3 regions of the Alkalibacterium indicireducens genome follow, and region 2 is predicted to be linked to each of the others. Evidence: predicted binding sites of a transcription regulator. Region 2 holds the regulator's gene; each other region holds the start of a gene.
What was found. Region 2 encodes Rex, which represses fermentation and respiration genes when NADH is low (regulators of the CRP and FNR family bind a similar motif). Its sites were predicted from a motif close to TTGTGAANTANTTCACAA; they were not measured.
Positions count from the first base shown of each region.

Region 1: a site for Rex is predicted at 532-549, ahead of adhE (bifunctional acetaldehyde-CoA/alcohol dehydrogenase). Genes of this name have one in related genera too.
Region 3: a site for Rex is predicted at 833-850, ahead of pdhA (pyruvate dehydrogenase (acetyl-transferring) E1 component subunit alpha). Genes of this name have one in related genera too.

Region 1 covers NZ_BAAADA010000196.1:29,769-32,045, reverse strand. The annotation lists gene pflB (formate C-acetyltransferase) at 1-408, opposite strand, end outside; gene adhE (bifunctional acetaldehyde-CoA/alcohol dehydrogenase) at 755-2,277, shown strand, end outside.
Region 2 covers NZ_BAAADA010000088.1:26,040-28,316, reverse strand. The annotation lists gene ABFX15_RS05630 (ABC-F family ATP-binding cassette domain-containing protein) at 1-104, opposite strand, end outside; gene ABFX15_RS05625 (redox-sensing transcriptional repressor Rex) at 470-1,165, shown strand; gene ABFX15_RS05620 (DUF4305 domain-containing protein) at 1,220-1,429, opposite strand; gene ABFX15_RS05615 (CPBP family intramembrane glutamic endopeptidase) at 1,458-2,120, opposite strand.
Region 3 covers NZ_BAAADA010000102.1:9,909-12,185, forward strand. The annotation lists gene def (peptide deformylase) at 1-574, opposite strand, end outside; gene pdhA (pyruvate dehydrogenase (acetyl-transferring) E1 component subunit alpha) at 1,017-2,123, shown strand; gene ABFX15_RS06255 (alpha-ketoacid dehydrogenase subunit beta) at 2,126-2,277, shown strand, end outside.

The sequences.
Region 1 (2,277 bases), on a different contig from region 2:
ATAAGGATCTACTTCAAAACCATATGATTCTGCAGCCTGTTCCATCATTCGGATGCCGCCAAACGGCTGAAGTGAACGTTTGAATGGTTTGTCTGTCTGGAACCCGACAACTTTTTCTTTATCTTTAGTCAGGTAAGCCGGTCCATGAGAAGTAATTGTTGAAACAACAGAAGTATCCATATCAAGAACTCCGCCTGCTTCACGTTCTTTTTTGTTAAGATCCATCACTTGTTCCCACAACTCTTCCGTCTGTTTAGTTGGGCCTTCAAGGAATGACTCATCACCATCGTACGGTGTGTAGTTACTTTGAATGAAGTTACGGACGTCAATGGCATCTTTCCATTTCTTTCCTTTGAACCCTTCCCATAAAGTTTCCAAAGTCATCTCATCTGTGCGTTGCTTTTCCATAGTCGATTCTCCTTTGTCTTTCACGTTTTATACATGTTCATTTTATCACATTAGCTCACTTTATACAAGTGAATCTTTGAACATTTAATGACGATTAGTAAGGAGATGGTTGTCCCGTTACACTTGTTCAATTTATCACAATGTGTTACAAAATGGACACAATTTCAATTTCTAGCAAGCGATTTCACTGTGTTATGATGTGCTTGTAAAAAGATAAAAACAATCCAAGTGTTGAGCATACAAGCTTTCTTCATTTTTCATCTTTATAAGACGGTAAAATTGGAGAAAGACTTATTTTAATCTAAACTTGCTCAATACTTCACTAACTAAATGGAGGGAACCCATTATGGTAAAAGTATTAGACAAAACTAATAAAGTAACAGATGTACAGAAAGATATCGATCAGTTAGTCACGAAAGCTAAAGCAGCTCTCGATAATATGTACAAACTCGATCAGGAACAAATCGATAACATCGTGAAGGAAATGGCTCTGGCTGCTCTTGATCAGCATATGCCTTTAGCTAAGCTGGCTGTAGAAGAAACTGGTCGTGGTGTATATGAAGATAAAATTATCAAAAACCTTTTTGCTTCAGAATACATCTACCACAGCATCAAACATGATAAAACAATCGGTGTAATAAATGAGAACGTTCATGAAGGCACAGTTGAAATTGCTGAACCGGTCGGGGTCATTGCCGGAGTTACACCAGTAACCAACCCTACTTCCACAACAATCTTTAAATCTATGATTTCTATTAAAACAGGTAACCCGATCATTTTCGCTTTCCACCCTTCTGCTCAGAAATCCAGTTCAGCTGCGGCACGTGCTGTTTACGAAGCAGCAGTTAAAGCAGGTGCACCGGAAAACTGTATTCAGTGGATCGAAAAACCGTCTGTCGAAGCGACACAGACTTTGATGAAACACGACGGAGTAGCTACTATTCTTGCAACTGGCGGATCAGGCATGGTTAAATCAGCCTACAGCTCAGGAAAACCTGCTCTTGGTGTTGGTGCCGGTAATGTCCCCTGCTACATTGAAAAGACTGCAAATGTCAAACGAGCAACGAACGACCTGATTCTTTCCAAAACATTCGATAACGGAATGATCTGTGCTTCTGAACAAGCTGTCATCGCTGATAAAGAAGTATATGAAGAAGTGAAATCACAGATGATCGACAACGGCTGCCACTTCCTGACTAAAGAGGAACGCATTAAAGTGGAGCAGCTGATGGTTTCAGAAGATAATCACTTGAATCCGGATATCGTGGGACGCTCAGCATATCAGATTGCTAAAATGGCAAACGTTAACGTGCCTGAAGATACGAAAATTCTTGTTGCTGAATACCCTGGTGTCGGAAGAGACTTCCCTCTCTCACGAGAAAAACTTAGCCCAGTACTGGCTGCCTACAAAGTCAATAGTTCTGAAGAAGGAATCAAACGTGCTGAAGAAATGCTTGCGTATGGTGGTTTAGGTCACTCAGCAGTTATCCATTCCAACGACGACCAGGTTATCAGCGAGTTTGACAGTCGAATGAAAGCGGGTCGTCTGATTGTCAACGCACCGTCATCTCAAGGTGCTATCGGTGACATCTACAATGCTTTTCTCCCTTCCCTAACTCTAGGATGTGGATCGTTTGGAGGAAACTCAGTGTCAACTAACGTCAGTACTATGCATTTAATCAATGTGAAGAAACGTGCGAAACGTACAAACAATATGCAGTGGTTCAAGATTCCACCAAAAGTGTACTTTGAACGTAACTCTGTTCAGTATCTGGCAAAAATGCCCGACATTAAGAAAGCGTTCATTGTAACTGATCCTATGATGGTTGAACTGGGCTATGTTGACCGTGTCCTGTATCACCTGCGTAA
Region 2 (2,277 bases):
ACCAGACCAATTCGGGCATTTTCCTTTATTTCCATGCTTACATTATCGAAAAGAGTTTCAGAACCGAAATGTCTTGCTATTTTTTGCGTGTGTAAAAGTATCATATTATTCCTCATTTTCTAACCTAGTCATCTGTCAATATCTAACAGTTTAGCATACAGGAGGAGGAATAGACTAGTCTAATTGAAAAAACTGCAAGGTTCAGAAATAGGACGATTTTAGGCTTGTTCCTTTTTTTACAATCTCCAAAACTTGTTCAATAATAAACGATTTAATAATGAATTTTATTGAAATCTTTAACAAATTTAAACCCTATATGCTTTATTTTACAGGGATTAGTGGTATAATATAAAATGGTATCTCATGTAAGTTTGTGAATACACAAGGTAAGATAAGATATCCCTTTGGAAAAGTTTGATAAGATCCAGAGAAGCTGTTTATTAAATGAATTGAGACGAGGAGAATGACAATGGCTGATAAGAAAATCCCGAAAGCTACTGCACGCAGACTGCCATTATACTACCGCTACTTGCGTTTCCTACACGAGGCAGGTAAAGAACGTGTGTCATCAGCTAAATTAAGTGAAGCAGTTAAAGTGGATAGTGCAACGATCAGACGCGATTTCTCGTATTTCGGTGCTTTAGGTAAAAGAGGCTACGGGTACGATGTAGAAGCTTTAATGAATTTTTTCAGTAAAACACTGAACCAGGACCGCTTGACCAATGTTGCATTGATTGGTGTGGGTAACCTTGGACAAGCCTTATTAAACTACAATTTTCGCAGAAACAACAATATCCGTATCAGTGCCGGATTTGATGTAAAAGATGACCTGATTGGAACGATCCACCAGGGCGTGCCTATCTATGACATCAATGAAATGGTCGATCAGCTTGAAATGCAGCAGATCGATGTAGCGATTTTAACAGTACCTTCTGAAATAGCCCAGGAGATGGCGGATAAGCTGGTAAAAGGTGGAGTCAGAGGTATTATGAACTTCACCCCAATACGTGTGACTGTACCGAAAGAAGTCAGAGTACACAACGTTGACCTGACCAATGAACTGCAAACGCTGATATACTTCATCAATTACTATCAGGACTTTGATCAGAATGCTGAACCTGAAGAAGATGACAATCCTTTAAATGACCTATTTTACAATGATTAAAAAAAGATCTTCAAAGCAGACCTTGATCTGGTCCGTAAGCTTTGAAGATCTTTTTTATTTGCTGTTATTTTTGCTTTTTTTAATACGTAGATATGCTGCAGCCATCCTCGTACCCTGAACAAAGTCTTTTGTAGCGAAGAGAGCAAACAAGAAGGAGAAGAATCCCCATCCACTGCTGGCGACTGAATCGATCGTAAAGAACATGAACAGCAGGAAGAATATATACTTAAAGGCAATCTGAAACATGATTTGTTTTTCTGTCATTATAAATCCTTTCTAAACTACTTGTTTTTTAAGAAAAGTACAAGTTGATCAGCACAGCTGCCACATTCATTAGACAATGTGCCAGAATTGGTGTCCATATGTTTTTAGTCTTGAAGTAAAGCCAGGCAAAAACCAGTCCCATTGATGAGTACACTAGGAGCAGACCGTCAAAGTGAATGAATGCAAAGAGCAGTGAACTGATGACTGCAGCTCCGATGCCGCCAATCCGATCAATCAGAAGACCAAACATTGCCTTTCTGAAAACAAATTCTTCCATTACTGGCCCTGCTATTCCAACTAGGAGAAGAAACAACGGATAATTTCTGACGACTTCCATTATAAACTGAGTGTTTTCTGACTCCATAGAAGAGCCTAGAAAGTTTACTTCTATAATGCTTGCGAAAGTCTGCACGACTATTGCAATAAACATCCCTATCAGTCCCCATAGAAGAATACTGGCGGTATTATTACTGAATCGTTCTTCAAACTCAAACTTCATCTGCTGTCTTCTTTCGATCACGATCATACCGATGGCACCTAATGAAAACAGGACCATGGATGGAAGGAGAAATCCGACAATCCCTGTATCTTCTGGTAAGAAAAGAGGGATCACAGCAGAAACAAGCTGTACGGCAAGAAACAGGCTGATCATGTTAATAGCCGCTTTTTTATTAATATCATTAACTGACATGTTGTTCATCCTTTAATTGGTATTCCCACAATATATAGTAATTTAACACAAAAACCAGCCGTTTTCCACCGGGTAAATTTTTCAAAAAAAATTAAAGTTAGGACTTGCAAGAAATCACAGTTTTGAATATACTAGGTAATGTAGTTAGCACTCGGAG
Region 3 (2,277 bases), on a different contig from region 2:
ATTCTTCTACTGTACCTAGGACATCAATGTCATCTGGAAGTGCCAATGGATTTTCAGGATCGATTCGATCGTAGAACATGATGCCGTTCAGGTGATCGATTTCGTGCTGGACGACAATTGCCGGAAAATCTCTCAGTCGAATGCTCTGTTTTTTTCCGTCCAAGTCAAAGTAATCCACTTTAATCCGCTTGTGTCTCGGGACATAGCCTGGAACTTCGCGGTCGACAGACAGGCAGCCTTCTCCATCTGACAGGCAAGTCTGCTGGACAGAATGACTGATGATTTTAGGGTTGATCATCACAGCGCTGAACTCGAGGGTGCTGTCTTCTTCATCTGCCGAAGGGACATGTACAGCAATCAGCCTTTTAGATACATCGACCTGGGGAGCTGCGATTCCCACTCCAGGTCTCAATTCATACTTTTCAGCAAGGTCAGGGTCCTGACTGTTCTTTAAAAACTGAAGCATATCTTCTGCGAGCGACTTTACTTCAGGATCTAAAGGAAATTCAATTGTTTCAGCAATTTGTCTTAAAGTAGGGTGTCCTTCTCTAATGACATCTTTCATAGTTAACACGCATATAACCTCCAATGCTATTATTCTTTTCCTATTCTAACAAATATGAATAGGTCCCGCACCTCAAATATTCCTATAGTCAAAATAAAAGTATTCTAATAATAAATAGTGATCTGATTCACATGCGAAAAGCTGCTTATCCTTCCAATGGTACAAAGACATAGCTCTAAGTTCTTTTATATAACAGATAAAATGCCTGTATTACTTTAATTAATCGAGTTCCGGAGGGTATCGTATGGGAAAAGTATAACAGCGTGTTTGTTATAGTTATCACAATGGGCTGTAATTGCTTTAACATCAAGGATTTATACTGCGACACTGCATGAATATCGCTTGCATTAATTCATGAATCATGATAGATTTAGAAAGGAATGGATTAAAATGTAACAGGGGATATTATCTGTTATATTGAACTTTAAAAACAGAGAGGAATGGGTAATCTATGGCAAAGCAACCAGTTGATTACGAAGCATTACTAAGTACAATCGAAGCTTCGTTTCCGATGGTTCAAATTCTGGATAAAGATGGGAAAATCGTCAACGAAGACATTATGCCGGATTTATCTGATGATGAATTAGTAGAATTAATGAGAAGAATGGTGTGGTCACGTGTTCTTCACGATCGCTCAATGGCACTTGCACGTCAGGGAAGACTAGGTTTCTATGCACCTACTATGGGGCAGGAAGCTTCTCAGTTAGCAAGTCATTTTGCATTTAAGAAACAGGACTGGTTCTATCCTGGGTACCGTGATGTACCTCAGTTGATCCAGCACGGTCTACCTGTATCACAGGCTTTCTTATGGTCTCGTGGACATGTAGAAGGAAACAACTATCCTGAAGATTTACACGCTATTCCACCTCAAATCATTATCGGTGCTCAATTTATTCAAGCAATGGGTAATGCCGTGGGACAGAAAATGGCTGGGAAAGAAGATGAAGTGACATTCACTTATACTGGTGACGGTGGATCTTCTCAAGGTGATGTATACGAAGGGATGAACTTTGCCGGACGTTACAAAGCACCTGTCGTATTCTTTATCCAAAACAATGGGTATGCAATCTCTACTCCACGTGAGAAGCAGTCTGCTGCTAACACACTTGCTCAGAAAGCTGCTGCTGCAGGTATCCCTGGTGTTCAAGTTGATGGAATGGACCCACTTGCAGTATATGCTGTTACTAAACAGGCTCGTGAATGGGCTGCTGCAGGAAACGGACCAGTGTTGATTGAAACAATCACGTCACGTTTCGGCCCTCACTCAACTTCAGGTGATGATCCTACACGTTACCGTGAACAGGAATCATTTGACTACTGGGAACAGAGAGATCCACTTATCCGCTTCCGTAACTTCCTGACTGAAAAAGGTCTATGGTCAGAAGAACAGGAAGAAAAACTGATTGAAGAAACTAAAGAAGAAATCAAACAAGCTGCTAAAGAAGCAGATCAAGCTCCTAAGATGAAAATTTCAGACTTCCTGAAAAACATGTACAATGAGCCTGGTCAGAACATTACTGAGCAGATTGAGAAATACGAAGCAAAGGAGAGTAAATAATCATGGCGAATCTTACAATGATTCAAGCAATCACGGAAGCACTTGATCAGGAAATGGCCCGTGATGAAAAAGTCCTGGTTTTCGGTGAAGACGTAGGTAAAAACGGCGGAGTATTCCGTGCGACTCAAGGACTTTTCGACAAGTACGGTGAAGA